Agarilytica rhodophyticola: one gene and its partner. The protein of the gene in region 2 interacts with the protein of the main gene of each other region in a pairwise test. Links are inferred from orthologs where the notes say so. Each region holds a gene or a part of one and is shown on either strand. Other genes may lie near its edges. The genes, in order: BVC89_RS03090 and ftsZ.

Region 1 (9,325 bases), 1.5 Mb from region 2 along the record:
TCCTGCTTTTTGTACAAAGTTTTCATCGGTACAGGTTAAGCCTGAAAGCCAATATAAAACAGGCGCTTTATTTTGATCATTAATCTGTGCCGGAAGATAAACGCTGAAGGTCATTTCACAGTTATTGCTATTTGACCAGTGTTTGTAGCGTTCTTGTTTACCATCAAAGCAGAGGACACTTGAGATAAGTTCGATAGTTGCCATGGAATATCCTTGTTTTTAGTGTTCTCGCTAACAAAAAGTTTATTGCTCTTGTTAGCGAGTCGTCGCCAAATGCACATGGTAAAAATGTTATTCTCTAGTGTTTAGACGACGGGCTTGTTGATTGTGTTACGCGTCGAACATAACAACCGAGCGGATGCTTTTGCCTTCGTGCATGAGGTCAAAAGCTTGGTTGATATCGCTCAAGGGCATAGTGTGTGTGACAAAATCGTCCAGCGGTATATGGCCTGCCATATATTTATCGACATAGCCTGGGAGATCACTGCGGCCCTTGACTCCGCCAAAGGCCGTGCCTCGCCATGAGCGTCCTGTTACCAATTGGAATGGGCGTGTTGATATTTCTTCTCCAGCGCCTGCTACACCGATGATAATAGATTCGCCCCAACCTTTGTGACAGCACTCCAAAGCCGAGCGCATCACATTAACATTACCGATACATTCAAATGAGTAATCGACGCCGCCATCAGTAAGATCGACGATAACCTCTTGTATCGGCTTATCATAATCTTGTGGATTAATGCAGTCAGTAGCACCAAACTTTTTGGCGATATCAAATTTACTGGTATTAATATCGACCGCCACTATTCTTTCGGCCTTTGCCATAACAGCACCAATGATAGCGGATAAACCAATACCTCCGAGGCCAAAAATAGCCACTGTCGATCCAGCTTCTACCTTGGCTGTGTTGAGCACAGCACCTATGCCTGTGGTAACACCGCAACCGAGTAAACAGGCTTTATCCAAAGGTGCTGACTTGCTAATTTTCGCCAGTGCGATTTCTGGAACAATTGTATATTCTGAAAATGTTGAGGTTCCCATATAGTGGAAAAGAGGCTTACCTTCTAGGGAGAAACGGCTAGTACCGTCTGGCATCAGCCCCTGGCCTTGTGTTGTGCGAATAGCTTGGCAAAGGTTTGTTTTGCCACTGGTACAAAACTTACACTTGCCACACTCAGGTGTGTAAAGCGGAATGACGTGATCGTCCACTGCAACGCTGGTAACGCCTTCACCCACTTCTACCACAATACCGCCACCTTCATGCCCGAGAATACTGGGAAATAAACCTTCTGGATCAGCACCGGATAAGGTAAATGCGTCAGTGTGACATACGCCAGTAGCAACAATTTTAACGAGTACTTCGCCTTTCCTGGGGCCAGCAACATCAACTTCTGCGATTGAGAGAGGGGCACCTGCAGCAAGAGCGACAGCAGCACGGGATTTTATCATGTGAATTACCTTGTTATTCTTTAGTTTCAATCCGCAAACACGTCTGCTAGATCAACAACATGTTGTCATCGGTCTAGGGCACTGTATCCTTTTAGGCTTACTAGGGTCTGTTTATGGATTGACACTAGTTAGTGTCTAGGAGTGTCTCGCTTTCTTTTTTCTAACGTAAACGGTTTTATTAATTTCGGCAACCGTGTCATTGTCTTCGTCGAAAACTCTAACATAAAAGTTCGGTAGATATTTTTGATTGTCGGCAGTGTTTTTCTTGATGTCTTCAAGATCTTTATCTGTAATTAAAAACTTTGCTTTCAATGTTCCTTTGCCGGGTTTGACAAAATTAATATCTGCCGATTTATCCCACACAATGTAATCCTTGCCCAGCAGATGCAGCAACATAAGGAGGTATTGAGGATCTACCATTGAATATAAACTGCCACCAAAATGCGTACCAAAAGCATTGCGGTTGTACCAATGCATTTTCATAGAGGCGTGTATTTCTTTCCAGTCATCGCGGACAAAATCTATACGAATACCGGCACCAATATAAGGCGGATAAAGGCTTAAGAAGAATTTTGCCCATTTCGGGGATGAAAACATAGTAGACTCTTTATATAGCCCTTAACACATTGAGCGGAGGTGTATTGGTGACGCTCCTGGTAGAAGTCCAGCCAATAGTGCCTATCAACAATGCGCTAAGCAAAGGCCCCCAAACCCATAACAGGGGCTGGCTTGTATAATCTAAACTAAATACCCGTGTTTGTAGGAAATACATACATAACTCTGTGCCGAATGTTGCAAGTAACCCAGCTAACCAGCCGAGAGTACAGAATTCAATAAGTAAGGTTTTACGCACTAGCTTGCGGTTGGCCCCCAGTGTACGGAATATGGCGCTTTCTTGGAAACGAACATCGAGGGTGGCCTGTATACTCGTGATGAGCACCAGAAATCCGGATGCTAATACAAGAAACAGAATAAATTCTATCGCCATGGATACCTTGCTGATAATGCTTTGTATCTGGCCGATGGTTTGATCCAGCTCTACCAGGGATACCGTCGGAAAGGATCTGCTCAACTTATTTAAAAAGGGTTTTTGTTCTGGCGTTAGGTAAAAACTGGTAATCCAATTTGCTCCAACGCCATTTAGAATGGCTTGATTGAAAATCATGTAGAAATTGGGGTTCATGGAGTCCCATTGAACCGATCTAATACTGCTTACGCGTGCGGTTATTTTTTCTCCTGCGACACTAAACTCGATGCTATCGCCGATGGTAATGCCTAAACCTGCGGCATAATCTTCCTCAGCAGAAACAAGTAGTTCACCCGATGTTTCTGTTTGGTCGTCCCACCATTCGCCGGCGATAATCTGATTGTCTTCGCCGGGAGTGAGAGACCAGGTCAGGTTAAGTTCTCGAACATAATTAATACCGCTATCACTATCTTTGAGAATCTCACTAGTTTCCTTGTCATTGACCTTTATAACCCTACCTCTAGTCATAGGGTAGAAGGGGTTGGGAAGTATGGACTGCTCGTCAAAGAAACGTTTTATCGCATCCGTTTCTTCGGGAAAAATATTAAATGCAAAGTGGTTCGGCGTATTTTCAGGTAATTGCTGTTGCCATTGTCCAATCAAGGTAGTGCGCACTGTGAGCAAGATAAAAAGTAGCATTAGCAGTACAGAGAAAATCATAATCTGCAACGCGTTGAAACGCTGGTGGCGCTGTAAGTTCGACAGCCCCAAGCGCCAAGTGTAGCTAAGTTTTTTGCCGATTTTTTTAGTTAACAGTATTAGTATGGCCGAAAGTGAGCCTACACCCAGAAGACAGGCACTAACCCCTGCAGCGACGATCAGAGTAAGTTGAATATCTCGACTATAAAAAAACATAAGAACAAGTATTGCTAGGGCACCAATTCCGCCACTCCAGCCTGCCGATAGGGTCTGATCTTTTTCTTCACGTAAGATGCTCGCTGGTAACACCTGATGCAAAGAGAAGATGGGAGGTGCCGCGAACGCCCATAAAGCAATAAAGCCTGTAATGGCTCCTGTAGAGTAAGCCGTTAGCGACGGTGCCGCCAATTCAGTGGGGATCAAGCTTCCCAGTGCAGTGATAATACCCCAGTGCAGGAACCACCCTAAGAAAGCACCAATAATCAAGCTCAACAAGCCAATTAATAAGATATGTAAGCTATAAAGACCAAGGATATTACGGGGGCTTGTGCCCAGGGTTTTTAATATAGCGACTTGATTGTGTTGCCTTTTCGCATAACGTCTTGCAGCTAATGCAATGGCAACACCAGATAAAACCACACTTAGACAGCCTGTAAGTAATAAAAAGCGCTCTGCTCGAGAGAGGGCACTACCGATACCACGATTTTCGGATTCAATGCCTGTCCACCTAAAATGCTCTCCCAGCTGACTTTCCACCAAGGCTTTGAAGTTAGCAATATATTGATCATCAGCTTTGAGTAAAAGATCGTAGCCCACGCGACTGCCCACTTGCACGGAGCGAGTGCGCTCTACGTCTTCGATATTGATCATCACGCGAGGAGATACACCGAATAAACTCTGGCCGCTATCAGGCTCCTTGTTGAGCGATGCTGAGACGGTAAAGTCTGCGTCCCCAATGCTCACTTTGTCGCCGGGCTGCACCCCTAGCACGCCAAAGAGTCTTGGCGCCAACCAAGCCTCTCCTGGTCTGGGGCCATGAGCAACTTGAGTACTCGCTTGATAGGGTTGATCCGAAATGGATAGCTCACCCTTAAGCGGATAGTTATCAGAAACCGCCTTTACTTGTGTGAGTGTCATTTCATCGTTAAAAAATGTCATCGCACGAAAGCGGGTGATATGAGCTGTTTGGATGCCTGCCTCTAAAGCTTCATCTCGCCAGTTGTTAGGAATAATTTGTGAGCCTGAGATTTTGGCGTCCGCCGCGAGAAAGTGGGAGGCTTCCTCGTTGATGGAATTATGTATGCGGCTAGTGAACAGGCTAATACTGGTAACGGTTGCTACCGCTAATAGAAGTGAGGCGAGCAGAATATTCAGCTCACCGCTTTTCCAGTCTCGCCAAAGAAGTTTTTGTGCCACGCGCATGCGTACCAAAGAAGAGGTTTTCATAATGTATGATTTCGCTTTACTCGCTTATATTGTCCAGAGACTGTTTACACTCATTCAATCACAAGTTCTGGCTGGTACTTATACGGCTTCTAATAGCTCGCCGGAACGCATTTCTAATTGTCTGTCACATTTTTCTGCCAATGCCTGGGAGTGAGTGACTAAAACAAGTGTGGTGCCCGTTTCCTTATTGAGATCGAACAGCAACTGGGCTACTTTCTCTCCCGTCTGTGTGTCGAGATTACCAGTTGGTTCGTCGGCAAAAATGATGGGAGCTTCGCACGCAAAGGCACGTGCGAGTGCAACTCGTTGTTGTTCACCACCGGACAGTTGGTTCGGGTAGTGGTCGATACGCTGTTCCAGGCCTACGCGATTTAAATAGTGTTTGGCTTTATCTTCTGGATTATCTTCTCCGCGCAATTCCAGTGGCAGCATAACATTCTCTAGAGCATTGAGGCTGCCCAGTAGCTGAAAGTTCTGAAAAACAAAAGACACTAACTGGCTGCGAACTTGAGCGCGGGCTTCCTCATCGAGCTGTGTAATTTCGTGTTGATTCAAGTAAACTTTCCCTGCACTGGGAATGTCCAAGCCTGCGAGCATGCCAAGTAAGGTTGATTTGCCTGAGCCTGAAGCGCCAACAATGGCCACGGTTTCGCCGGCTTCGATTTCCAAGCTAACGCCTTTTAAAATGTGCAAACTTCCATCAGATATTGGCACTTGTTGATGTAATTGTAGAGCTTTGATCATGCATTATTCCTATTTGAAGTCAAACACGCTAAAACAAAACATGCACAGACAAAATATTGCAGCTAGGTTGCTTCACCTTAGTCTATTGGTACTGACATTAGTATGTTTCACATTTTCAATCAGCGTTTATTCGCAGCAACAAGCGCCTTTGGATGCCCAAACGCAGAAAAAGATCCTTGTGGTTGGCGATAGCCTGAGTGCTGCCTATAAATTATCTGCTCAGCAGGGCTGGGTTCACCTGCTGAGAGAAAAGCTGAAGGATAACAACTATCCCTACCAAGTCATCAATGCTTCGGTCAGTGGAGCAACAACTGCGGCAGGCATTCAAATCATGAAGCAGTCGTTGGCCTCGCACAACCCAGATATTGTTATGCTTGAATTGGGGGGAAATGACGGTTTACAAGGTAAGCCGGTCTCGTATATCACAAAAAACCTTGATCGGTTAATCACGATGGCTACCTCTTCGGGTGCCCAAGTCGTGTTAATTGGTATTCAAATCCCTCCCAATTTAGGACGTCGTTATACACAACCATTTTTTCAGCAATACCAGACTTTGGCAGATAAGTATAAGCTGCCTCTGGTGCCATTTCTGTTGGATAAAGTGGCAGGTTACCCAACTTTGATGCAAGAGGATGGTATCCATCCCCGAGCGGAGGGACAACCTATTGTATTGGAAAATGTATGGCCTGTATTAGCGAAGGTTCTTTCGAAATCATAGCGGTTTGAGTTATCAACTTTCGAATATTTCGTGCAGTTTGGTTATTGATAATCATAAATTATGGGGTAAATGCAATTTTTTTCATAAATTTTGCTAAGAGTTTCTAGAATTTTCACGTGAACACTTACTATCGCTATATTTCACTAGTTATAATAGTGTGGCAGCTTTTTTTTTTGAAAAATGTAGTCTATGGTTAAAATGTGATCAGTCAAGGGATTTAGATGCGGTTTGAAAGATTTAGACGAAAGCTGTATAAATCTACTTTCTTTTAAACCTTAAAATCCATTTAACACAACTATAAATTACAAAAGTAGTCATTAGGGCCGTGTTATGAAAAATGATGTATTGACTTTAGCCGCTATTGTGTTCGTTTTGGGCTTGTTACTGAGCACGGTTAATGTCTCAGATATGCTTGGCTATTCTGAACAAGAAACACCCGTGGCGTTACAACAAGGAAAGTAACAATATAAAAATAATAGTAAAGCAAAATGGATATGGAAGTGATAAGTAGTATAGCCTCTGGCATTAAAGTCACTTCCTTCGCTAACCTTTAAAAACTCTCTGTATTCTTTCGTCTGTCGCTATACAACGCATTGGGATATCCCAAATATCTGATACAAGACCATCTACCTGTTGGCATCGGTGAGCCAAGCCGACTAAATCTGGCCCCAAACGGCTATATCTTTTTTTAAACGCAAAGTAACGATCATAATATCCACCTCCCATTCCTAAGCGATTGCCCCTTTGGTCAAACGCAACGAGTGGAACGAAGACTAGATCAAGTTGATGTGCTGCTATTATTTGGCAGGTAATATCAGGTTGCGAAATTCCATAACGATTTGTAACCAGCTTACTTTTCCCTTGGTATAGGCGAAAAGTCATGTTTCCTTTTTCTTTTACAGAAGGCAGATAGCAGTGTTTGCCTAGCTTCAAAGCTAGTGACAAAAGTTGGTCGGGTGAAATTTCACCGTCACTCGCAATATAAAAGCCAATATTTTTTGCATTTCGAAAAAGGGGGTGCTGTGCCAGTTTAAGCAAAAGTCTTTGGGAAGCTAACCTTTGTTGCTGAACAGAAAGTGCTTGTCTCTTCTTTCGGGTAAGGTGACGAACAGTAGATTTATTCAAAGAATAATATCATCGTGTTATGCAATAAATTTTTTATGCATACTAATAAAGTGATAAGAAATTAAATGGCCCAAGATGCCGCTGTTGGCATAACCTTGAACCGAAGAGTTCAAGGGGGAGGGGACGGCAGTATATAAGGCTCTCCGTCTAGCGGATATGCACACCAATAAAACACATCACCTCCGAAAAAGGTATTATCGGCTCAGGGATATAGCCAACTGGCAAACACCTCAGGTTATTAACGAGTATAGCACTGAGAATTTTCAGGGGTAGTCTTGACAAAGGTAAAATGAGAATAAAGTTTAAATTGTTAAAGCTTTGTGAAAGATACTTATAACTTTAAGGAAAGTTCAATTAATCTATGTAAATTTTAAAAGTATCGATTATATTGAGCTTTACTTGTGTCAATCCAGTGCCAAGGGTAGTCAAGAGAATCTCTAGATTGAAACCAGGGACTCTCATGCAATTTATTCTTTGCCTAAAGCCTCATCAAGCTTTTTGGCAATTCGCTCAAGCGCTTCTGTATCATCCGGTGGAGTATTACGTTGAACTTTTTGCAGTTCATGGCATAAATTTAATGCTGTCATTACGGCAATGCGTTCCAGCCCCACGATTGTGCCTGAAGACTTAATGGCGCGCATACGCTTATCCAGTTCCGCCGCCGCTCGATTAAGTGCGGGACGTTCATCATGTGGACAAGCAACTTGGTATTCCTTCTCCAATATATGGACGTATGCTGTGGAAACTTCACTCATATCAATTCTCTCAAGACTCCGTTTCTAATGTCTTTAAATGTTGTATCATGGCTTCAACCCGCGCCCTGGCAATTTCATTTTTTTCCATAAGGCGCTTGCGTTCTTGCTGCCAACCTTCTTCTTTTGCTCTCAAGGTTGAGTTCTCTTTCTCCAGGCGACTGCAAATACGAATAAGCTCATCGAGCTTACCTTCCACATTTTTAATCAACGACGTGGCCATGTTTTCAATCGTACCTTTCTTATACTGACTAATTGACTGTTAACTTAAGTATTAAATTCTGGCTTTGTATCTTGCGTTCTGGGTCATATAAACACTGGCTACAACAGGCATCAGTTGCCATAGCGATATTACTAACACTGCATTAATTCTATACTTTGTTGTGTTATATGTATGTTTTCTAAGGCGCACTTACCGATGTTAAAGTGAATTCTAGAAAAGTATAGCTTTTTTATCAAAAAAGCTGGGTAACTACTCATATTTTGATCCTTTGATAGCGCAAAAATGGTAGCATTTCATGCTAGATTTTTGGAAATACAATATGCAAAACAACCTCGACTTTTTTGTCCTTAATGAAATGCTCCTCAATATTGGCTCAGTTAACTCACCGGCTGAGCTGCAGGGTATGCTCTGCGGTCTATTATGCGGTGGCAAGGCCTTGTCAGAAGAAGAGTGGCGAAGTGTTGCTTTAGACTTTATGGATCTTGCTCACATTACCTTAAATGAGGAGCAGCAGAGTAATTTAATTGCACTCTACGAATTGACCGCACGTCTGCTTGAAGATGTGAATTTTTCCTTCATGCCTATGTTGCCAGGAGATGAGTCGACGATTACTCGGCGCACCCAAGAACTTGGATACTGGTGTCAAGGCTTGTTGCACGGATTAGGTGTCTCAGGTTTGAGTGGCGAAGCAAGCCTAAGCCCCGAAGTAGCCGATGCATTGCGCGATTTAGCGCAAATAAGCTTGGTAAGCGTAGACGAAGATGACGATCTAGAAGAAAATGAGGCCTATTGGTTAGAACTTGTAGAGTATGTCAAAGTAGCTGTGCTAACGGTTTATACTGAATTATCTGAGAGTAACTCAAATCAGAATGACTCAAATGACAATAGCGCAAATGATAAGAATAATGTGGTTCACTAAAATATGAGTATTAGTAAAGCAGAATACAGCCGTCGACGTAAGCAACTAATGAGCATGATGGAGCCTAATAGCATTGCTATTTTGCCTTCGGGAAGTGAAAAGGTGCGCAGTCGTGATACTGATTATCCCTTCCGTCAAGACAGCGATTTTTTATACCTCTCTGGCTTCCAAGAGCCTGAATCTGTGCTGGTGCTGATTCCTGAGAGAGAACATGGCGAGGTGGTCTATTTTTGCCGTGAAAAAGATCGGGAGCGGGAAATTTGGGATGGCTTTCGTGAAGGCC
Region 2 (9,132 bases):
ATTAAGGGAGAATGAGCAACAGCATAAGCGACATTAAGGCTCTCTTGGTTGTCACGCCCCCCCATTACTTCTATTTTAACGAACTTAGTTGCGCCCTCACCATCCTTCACAATCTGTTGTGCGAGTGATTGGTAAACTTCGATAACAGCATCTTTTAACAGGTTAAATAAGGGCGTATCTTCCGCTTCGATAGTTTCAAGTTCGGCTTTTCCTGTGGCAATCAATATGCACGCGTCATTGGTGGAAGTATCACCGTCAATGGTGATCCGATTAAATGATTGTTGTGCCGCTACGCGGGATAGCTTGTCTAGTATATCGCTGCTTACAGGGGCGTCTGTTGCGATAAATGCAAGCATCGTCGCCATATTAGGGTTAATCATTCCCGCACCTTTAGCAACACCGCTGATGGTAAGAGTTTGCCCCTGCCATTCAATTTGTTTACTCGCACCCTTGGGGCGGGTGTCTGTTGTCATAATCGCTTGTGCAAAGGATAGCCAGTTATTTTCAGACAAGGCCTCATACGCCGCTGGTAAAGCCGCTTCAATTTTCTCAAAAGGCAATAATTCACCAATGACCCCGGTGGAAAAGGGCAGCACCTGCGTTTGCTCGATATCGGTAAGTTGCGCTACTTTATCACAACAACGCAGCGCTGCATCCACACCCTCAATGCCTGTACAGGCATTGGCATTACCCGAGTTTATCACTAGAGCGCGAATACTTTTATTTTGCCCAAGATGCTTTCGACAAATATCTACAGGTGCTGCAGCATAGGCATTTTGGGTAAATACACCGGCAACTTCACAACCTTCATCCAGAACAACTAAAGCCAAATCCTTACGTGACGAGTATTTAATTCCGGCCTCACCAACTCCAAGCTTCACTCCTTTAATAGGATAAAACTCGGGCCAAACACTGTTACCAACGGCCATAAAAATCCATCCTCTTGCGCTCTAAATCAAGATAATTTGCCGTGACAAGCTTTAAATTTCTTTCCAGAACCACATGGGCAAGGGTCGTTACGCCCTACTTTTTTACCTGAACGTACATAGGGACGTTCAGTGTCTACCACTTCCTGCGGTTGCTCTTCACTTGGCGTTAGCTGAGACACCTGCTCATGTTCCATTTTTAACTTTTGTTGTTCAGCTTCTTCATGACGTCTTCGATCCATTTCTTCCACTTCCTGCTCAGACATAGGCTCAACACGGAAGAGAATACGAGTGACATCATGCTTTAAATTATCCAACAGCTTTTGAAACAGCTCGAAAGATTCTCGTTTGTATTCCTGCTTAGGATTACGCTGAGCATAAGCACGCAGACCAATACCTTGACGTAAGTAATCCATATTCTGCAAATGTTCCTTCCACAATGTATCCAGCACTTGCAACATAATCTGCTTTTCAAGGGTGCGGATAATGTCACCAAAACGCTCAGCTTTCTGGAGGTAGACGGCGTCTACAGCCTCGACAATTTTCTTACGTAGGGGCTCTTCAAACAAATTATCGTCTTCATCAAGCCATTTTTGGATCGTCAATTTAATACCGAAATCGTCTTCTAGGGCACGCTCCAAACCTTCAATATTCCATTGCTCTTCAATACTCTGAGGCGGCACAAAACCAGAAATTACATTGTTGACCACATCATCTCGAATACCGGCGATGGCGTTTTCAATATCATCAGATTCTAACAACTCATTACGCTGGGTATAGATAACTCGGCGCTGATCATTCGCCACATCATCGTATTCCAATACTTGCTTACGATAGTCAAAATTGCGGGCTTCAACTTTTCTCTGCGCTTTTTCAATGGCGTTGGTTACCATACGGTGTTCGATGGCCTCCCCTTTTTCCATCCCCAAAGCTTGCATGAAATTGCGCACTCTTTCTGAGGCAAAGATACGCATTAGATTATCTTCCAGAGATAGATAAAAACGCGATAAACCTGGATCACCTTGTCTACCAGCACGGCCACGCAGCTGATTATCGATACGGCGCGATTCATGACGCTCGGTGCCGATAATATGTAAGCCACCTGCTGCAAGAACGGTCTCATGACGTTTCTTCCAATCTTCCTTAATGCTGGCAACCTGAGCATCAGAGGGCTCTTTTAACTGTGCGATTTCTGCTTCCCAGTTTCCTCCCAAGACAATATCAGTTCCACGACCAGCCATGTTGGTGGCAATAGTTACCGCACCAGGTATTCCGGCCTGGGCAATAATATAGGCTTCTCTTTCGTGTTGTTTGGCGTTTAATACTTCGTGTTGTATACCAGCAGATTTTAAACGTCGAGACATAGCTTCTGACGTTTCAACAGAGGCCGTTCCCACCAAAACAGGCGCATTTTTGCTACGAAACTCCTTGATATCGGCAATGATAGCGTCGTATTTTTCATCAATACTTAGGTAGACAAGGTCATTTAAATCTTGCCGGGCAATCGTTTTATTGGGTGGAATAACAACCACTTCAAGGTTGTAAATCTGCTTGAATTCATAGGCTTCGGTATCCGCTGTACCAGTCATACCGGCTAATTTTTCATAGATACGGAAGTAATTCTGGAAAGTTGTGGAAGCAAGTGTTTGGCTTTCTGCCTGAATTTCCACCCCTTCCTTCGCTTCGATCGCCTGATGCAGCCCTTCAGATAAACGACGGCCAGGCATAGTACGACCTGTATGTTCGTCAATTAATACAACCTGACCATTTTGGATGATGTATTCGACGTCGTTGTTAAACAGCTTATGTGCTTTCAATGCCGAATGGACGTGGTGCAAAAGGCTTAAGTTACCGGCGTTATATAAGCTATCATTCTCTTCCAGTAAATTATTTTTCGATAACCACTCTTCGACTAACTGATGGCCGATCTCGGTCAGCTCTATCTGGCGTAATTTCTCGTCGATGGTGAAGTGGCCTGTAATCTCGATCGGCTCTTCGACGCCTTCCGGTTGTTGAGGCTGTTCTACCAAAGAAGGAATTAACTTGTTCATCGTGCGGTATAACTCAGAACTATCTTCCGCCGCACCAGAAATAATTAAAGGAGTTCTAGCCTCGTCAATAAGGATTGAGTCTACTTCGTCCACCACAGCAAAACTGTGGGAACGCTGCATGCGATCCTCTTTACGCAAAGCCATATTGTCGCGCAAATAATCAAAACCAAATTCATTGTTGGTGCCATAGGTAATGTCCGCATCGTAAGCAGCGCGCTTGTCTTCTGGGTGTTGCATCGAAACAATAACACCTACCTTCAGATCCAGCGCCTCATATAAAGGCTTCATCCAGTTAGCATCCCGCGCGGCAAGATAGTCGTTAACGGTAACGATATGGACACCATTTCCCGGAATAGCATTGAGATATGCCGCCAGGGTAGACATCAAAGTTTTACCTTCACCGGTACGCATTTCTGCAATACGGCCTTCGTGTAAGGTCATGCCTCCCATAAGCTGTACGTCAAAGTGACGCATTCCCATAAAGCGCTTACTCGCCTCTCTGACAGCAGCAAAAGCGTCCGGGAGAATCTGATCTAGAGTTTCCCCTTTATTGAAACGCTCTCTAAACTCTGCCGTTTTTGCTTTCAGGGCATCTGCGTCTAGTGCTTCATAGGTCGCTTCTAATTCATTAATTTTCTTAACGACCTTGCCCATGCGTTTTATTTCACGATCGTTTTTTGACCCAAAAACAGCTCTAAAAGTTTTTGCTAACATATGACGTCCAAATAACGTGGTTTGAGTATTACCACTATATGGTTACTAAATATTGTTTTTCGAGGGGGTGGGAATTATATAGGAGGATTCAGCGACTTGCGCGATGAATATATGTGGACGGATCGACAGCTCGGCCATGTTTATAGACTTCGAAGTGGACGTGAGGACCAGTTGAGCGACCACTTGACCCCATAAGGGCAATTACTTGGCCTTTTTTAATAATATCGCCAACTTTTACTAAGTTTTCTTTACAATGGGCATAACGTGTAGTGAAACCGTTGCCGTGATTCACTTCTACCATCTGGCCATAACCATAACGTTCACCCGACCAGGTCACGACACCCGCTGCAACAGATACAATATCAGAGCCTTGCTTACCGGCAAAATCCACTCCGGCATGCCAAGCAATACGCCCAGTAAATGGATCAGTCCTACGACCAAATTTGGAAGACATCCAGCCAGACTTGATCGGTCGACCAGCGAGGAAAACATCGCTCTGCAACTTACGTTTCGCCAACAGAGCCTCAAGTACATCGAGTTGCTGTTGTCGATCTTCAATTTTTGCGCCCAGCTGACCAAGCAATAATTGCAGATCATTCTGGCTCGCCAGGGATTCATCATCAAGGGCAAGTTCGGGACCACCAAGTGCGGGCACGCGGCTAAAGTCAAATTCGCCTTTGTCTAACTTGGCCATTGTGGTCAATCGTTCGCCCAAAGCGTCTAGTCGTACAACTCTAGCCTGCAATTCAGCGACTCTTAATGTCAGCGCGGCCAACTTACGTTCAGCTTCTTGTTTTACATCTTTGACTTCTTGTTCTTGCTTGTCGAGCGCACTTACCCAAGCTTGAGTAATGCTGGAATCTATGTTTTTGTCGTTTTTAAGTAGCTTGTGGTAGCCCAGGTAGGAGCCGATAGGTATTCCGAGAAGACAGATTGATAAAAAGGCACGGGTCCACCCGCCAACATTAAAACTGCGGGTGCTGTTATGACGCTTGCTTATAACAATGATCTTCATCTGGCAAAAAATCGATAAATTTGGTCTTTCCGAGTAATTCTAAGTATATAACACACTTAAACAAGTACACCCAAATAAGTACAAAAGCATCCCAATTTGTACTAAAGACGCATAAAATTTATTCTTTTGGCAACGAACAAGTCCCCATTTCCGTCACCCACTCTCGTTAAAGGATGTGAATCATGGCACAAATTTTTATTAAATACCAATATTGACAGTTGATGATTTTTACAGCCAAGTAGTGATTTGGCCTAAAACCACTATAAATATAGGCCTAAACCGCCGCCGCAAGTGGTTTTATATAAGAGATTGGAGATTCGTTATCTTCTTCAAAAGTGACCAAATCCCAGGTATCGGTGCGCTTGATTAACTCAAGCAGAGATTTGTTGTTGAGTGCGTGACCAGATTTATGTGCGCGATATTCACCAATTAAACTGGTGCCAAGTAAATATAGATCACCGATTGCATCTAGTATTTTATGTTTAACAAATTCATCTTCGTAACGTAAACCGTCTTCATTCAATATCCGATATTTATCAACAATGATGGCATTATCAACACTGCCACCCTTAGCAAGACCTTTGGAGCGCAGGTATTCCACTTCATGCATAAAACCAAAAGTGCGTGCTCTGGACACTTCCTTAACAAAAGAAGTGCTTGAAAAGTCGACATTGGCGTCTAATTTCCTGTCTTTAAATACTGGATGATCAAAATCTATACTAAAATTAACCTTAAAACCATCAAAGGGCAGAAAAGTTGTCTCTTTATCACCATCTTTGATCGTTAGTTTCTTTTTAATGCGGATGAATTTCTTAGCAGCGTTTTGCTCTTGTATGCCTGCTGACTGAATCAAAAATACAAAAGGCCCTGCACTGCCATCCATAATGGGTACTTCATCGGCGCTAACTTCAACTATGGCATTATCGATACCGAGACCTGCCATCGCTGACATTAAATGTTCGACGGTGGATACTCGAACCTCACCGTTCATAAGTGTAGTGGACAGCGTGGTATCGCCAACATTTTCAGCGGCAGCTTTAATATCAACTGCGGGATCAAGGTCAACCCGTCTAAAGACAATGCCATAATCGATTGGCGCAGGCCTTAGTGTTAAATGAATCTTTTGCCCCGTATGCAAACCAACACCTGTGGCTCGGATCTCATTTTTAAGGGTTCTTTGTTTGATCATACGAAGGGTCTCTATTAAAACGACTGTCGAAAAGGCCGCGCATCTTACCAGAAGCTGATACTATGTCCAAATATTTGGCTACGTATTAAACAGCAATAAAAAGTAATAGTCCAACCTATGCTTAATTTTCACGTATCAATCTATCTACGCCTATAGTTAACCCTTTCCTTGTGTAGGCTCGTCCTTATGAAAACTAGATATTCGACACGCCAACATACCTAAAGTTCGAGAGCAACTAAGTAACACGAAACGCAATACGGAACGGGGAATTCCGTGCTGGATAACAATAATCCAGCATCGAGTTGCTCTCTAAAACATGCTCCCTAAATCTTTTCCTTAGAACTTAAGAAGAATGCATCAAAAACTTAATCGGCTTGCTTACGCAAAAAAGCAGGGATATCTAAATATTCCATATCATCTGCAGGTGGCGTTTGCTTGTTTTGAGCTGTCGCCGCTTTTTTCGCGCGTAAAGCAGGTGGACGATCGAGAGCGGCATAATTTGGCTGACCATCGGCACCACGGGTATTATCCACAACCACTTTAGTTTCAAGCTTTTCTTTAGCAATCGGCCCGCCTAAACCTGTGGCAACAACAGTTACGCGAATCTCGTCTGTCATCTCAGGCTCAATCACGGTACCAACAACAACAGTCGCATCACTGGAAGCAAATTCTTCAATGGTATCACCCACCTCGGAAAACTCGCCTAAAGATAGATCCATACCTGCGGTGATATTAACAAGAATACCACGAGCCCCCTGCAGATTAACATCTTCTAATAGTGGGCTTCGAATTGCAGATTCAGCAGCTTCTCTCGCACGTTGCTCACCGGTAGCATGACCGCTGCCCATCATTGCCATGCCCATTTCTGACATCACGGTGCGAACATCGGCAAAGTCAACATTGATCATACCGGGACGGATAATAAGATCCGCAATACCTTGCACTGCTCCCAGTAATACGTCATTTGCTGACTTAAATGCATCAAGCAAGCTGGTGGTTTTACCGAGCACAGCAAGTAACTTTTCATTAGGTATGGTAATTAATGAGTCGACGCGATCTTGCAATTGCTTAATACCTTCTTCTGCAAGCGCCATTCTCTTTTTACCTTCAAAAGGAAAAGGCTTAGTCACTACGGCAACGGTTAAAATCCCCAGCTCGCGAGCCACTTCAGCCACAACCGGAGCACCACCGGTACCAGTACCACCACCCATACCAGCGGTAATGAATACCATATCCGAACCATCAAGCACTTCGGCAATGCGCTCTTTATCTTCCATCGCCGCTTGACGTCCAATCTCGGGATTGGCTCCCGCACCAAGACCTTTAGTGATACCACTACCAAGCTGTAACACCGTATCGGCATTGATATCTTTCAGTGCTTGAGAGTCCGTATTTGCACAAATAAACTCAACACCTTCTATCGAGTTTGAAATCATGTGCTTAACAGCGTTGCCGCCGCCGCCGCCAATCCCGACGACTTTTATCACTGCATTTTGTGGGATATTATCAACTAATTCAAACATATGCGTTCCTCTTCTTTCCCCTTAAATTCTTTTTTGAAAAAATTTAAAAATTTTTTCTAAACCACGATTTAATTTTGCTCATTGTGCTTTCACTCTCTTCGCTTACAAAAGATCCCTGCACACCTTTTTCTTTGTCTTTACCGTATACCAATAGGCCAACTCCTGTAGAATAAATCGGATTGTTAACTATATCTTTTAAACCTTGTATATCTTGCGGCGCGCCTAAACGCACAGGCATGTGAAAAATTTCTTCGGCCAGATCAATAACACCTTCCATTTTGGATGTGCCACCGGTCAAAACAATACCTGCAGCAATTAAATCTTCATAACCGCTACGCCTTAATTCCGCTTGCACCAGGGTGAACAACTCATCGTAGCGAGGCTCCACCACTTCTGCTAAAGCTTGTCTGGATAAATCTCTCGCCGGCCGGTCTCCAACGCTTGGCACTTTAATGGTTTCTTCTATACCTGTAAGTTTCGCCAAAGCACAGGCATAACGTATTTTTATTTCTTCAGCATGTTGCGTTGGCGTGCGCAAGGCCATAGCTATATCGTTGGTTACCTGATCTCCAGCAATTGGAATAACACCGGTATGACGGATAGCACCCTCTGTAAAAATAGCAATATCTGTCGTGCCACCGCCAATATCAACTAAACAAACGCCTAATTCTTTTTCATCATCTGTTAACACCGAATAACTCGAAGCGAGTTGTTCTAAAATAATGTCTTCTACTTCAAGGCCACAACGGCGAATACATTTTTCAATATTTTGTGAAGCATTGACGGCACAAGTCACTAAATGAACTTTTGCTTCTAGCCTAACACCTGACATACCAAGCGGCTCTTTCACCCCTTCTTGGTCATCGATCAAATATTCCTGCGGTAAAATATGCAGGATTTTTTGATCTGCTGGAATCGCTACTGCTTGTGCAGCATCGATAACACGATCAAGATCTTGCGGATACACTTCGCGATCTTTAATCGCCACAATGCCATGTGAATTAAGACTGCGAATATGGCTGCCGGCAATCCCTACAAATACTGAGTGAATTTGACACCCCGCCATTAATTCCGCTTCTTCTACTGCACGCTGAATCGACTGTACAGTCGACTCAATATTCACCACGACACCTTTTTTAAGACCCACAGATTTATGCGAGCCAATGCCAACTATCGACAACTCGTTTGTTGGAGAGATTTCTCCGACGATAGCCACAACCTTGGACGTTCCTATGTCCAAACCTACAATCATTCTTCCTCCGCTTGAATTCGCCATCGTCTCACCCTAAAAATTTCATAATTATTGTGCTGCACTTGCGGCAACCAAGGCCGACTCTTTCCATTTCACTGCCAAGCCTTGCTGATAACGCATGTCAATACGCAAGATGTTTGTTTTTTGTTCTTTAAGATGTTGTTCATACACGTATTGAAAATTTTCTAACCTCTCATAAATGCGTTGTCTACCCAAAACTAAACTAAAAGTTTCATCGATCTTGATTTTCCACGAACCTTTGTTATCGACACTAATCCCCGTTACTTTTAGTTGACTATTTTCCAAAATTTCCGTGAATACTAAATAATTTTTAGTTAACTCATGACTTTGTGCCAATGCACCTGATAACAAAGGCAAGTGCATTAAATTTTCATTGGACTCAACAATAACTAATTTTCCATCATGGCTGATATAACCATTGTCATTCCAACGAGCGATAGG

The links.
Region 1: the proteins of ftsZ (region 2) and BVC89_RS03090 interact in binary tests that used the Bacillus subtilis proteins (3 or more experiments, as listed by UniProt). The link is inferred for Agarilytica rhodophyticola from one-to-one orthologs.

Annotation. Positions count from the first base shown.
Region 1 is NZ_CP020038.1:713,018-722,342, forward strand. The notes cover bases 6,260-9,231. They hold BVC89_RS03090 (cell division protein ZapA), read right to left. Parts: upstream 7,904-9,231; coding sequence 7,616-7,903; downstream 6,260-7,615. Other genes in these bases: BVC89_RS30490 (hypothetical protein), read left to right, coding at 6,354-6,485; BVC89_RS03080 (5-formyltetrahydrofolate cyclo-ligase), read right to left, coding at 6,567-7,148; BVC89_RS03095 (TIGR02449 family protein), read right to left, coding at 7,914-8,123; BVC89_RS03100 (UPF0149 family protein), read left to right, coding at 8,443-9,042; pepP (Xaa-Pro aminopeptidase), read left to right, coding at 9,046-9,231. Outside these bases: fghA (S-formylglutathione hydrolase), read right to left, coding at 1-195; BVC89_RS03055 (S-(hydroxymethyl)glutathione dehydrogenase/class III alcohol dehydrogenase), read right to left, coding at 331-1,449; BVC89_RS03060 (DUF4442 domain-containing protein), read right to left, coding at 1,585-2,046; BVC89_RS03065 (ABC transporter permease), read right to left, coding at 2,057-4,561; BVC89_RS03070 (ABC transporter ATP-binding protein), read right to left, coding at 4,640-5,305; BVC89_RS03075 (arylesterase), read left to right, coding at 5,304-6,023; more of pepP, read left to right, coding at 9,232-9,325. UniProt on the Bacillus subtilis protein: Activator of cell division through the inhibition of FtsZ GTPase activity, therefore promoting FtsZ assembly into bundles of protofilaments necessary for the formation of the division Z ring.
Region 2 is NZ_CP020038.1:2,258,799-2,267,930, reverse strand. Bases 5,340-8,118 are described here. They hold ftsZ (cell division protein FtsZ), read right to left. Parts: upstream 7,419-8,118; coding sequence 6,261-7,418; downstream 5,340-6,260. Other genes in these bases: ftsA (cell division protein FtsA), read right to left, coding at 7,462-8,118; lpxC (UDP-3-O-acyl-N-acetylglucosamine deacetylase), read right to left, coding at 5,340-5,895. Outside these bases: bifunctional glutamate N-acetyltransferase/amino-acid acetyltransferase ArgJ, read right to left, coding at 1-929; preprotein translocase subunit SecA, read right to left, coding at 956-3,691; BVC89_RS09585 (M23 family metallopeptidase), read right to left, coding at 3,780-4,706; more of lpxC, read right to left, coding at 4,981-5,339; more of ftsA, read right to left, coding at 8,119-8,694; BVC89_RS09565 (cell division protein FtsQ/DivIB), read right to left, coding at 8,719-9,132. UniProt on the Bacillus subtilis protein: Essential cell division protein that forms a contractile ring structure (Z ring) at the future cell division site. The regulation of the ring assembly controls the timing and the location of cell division.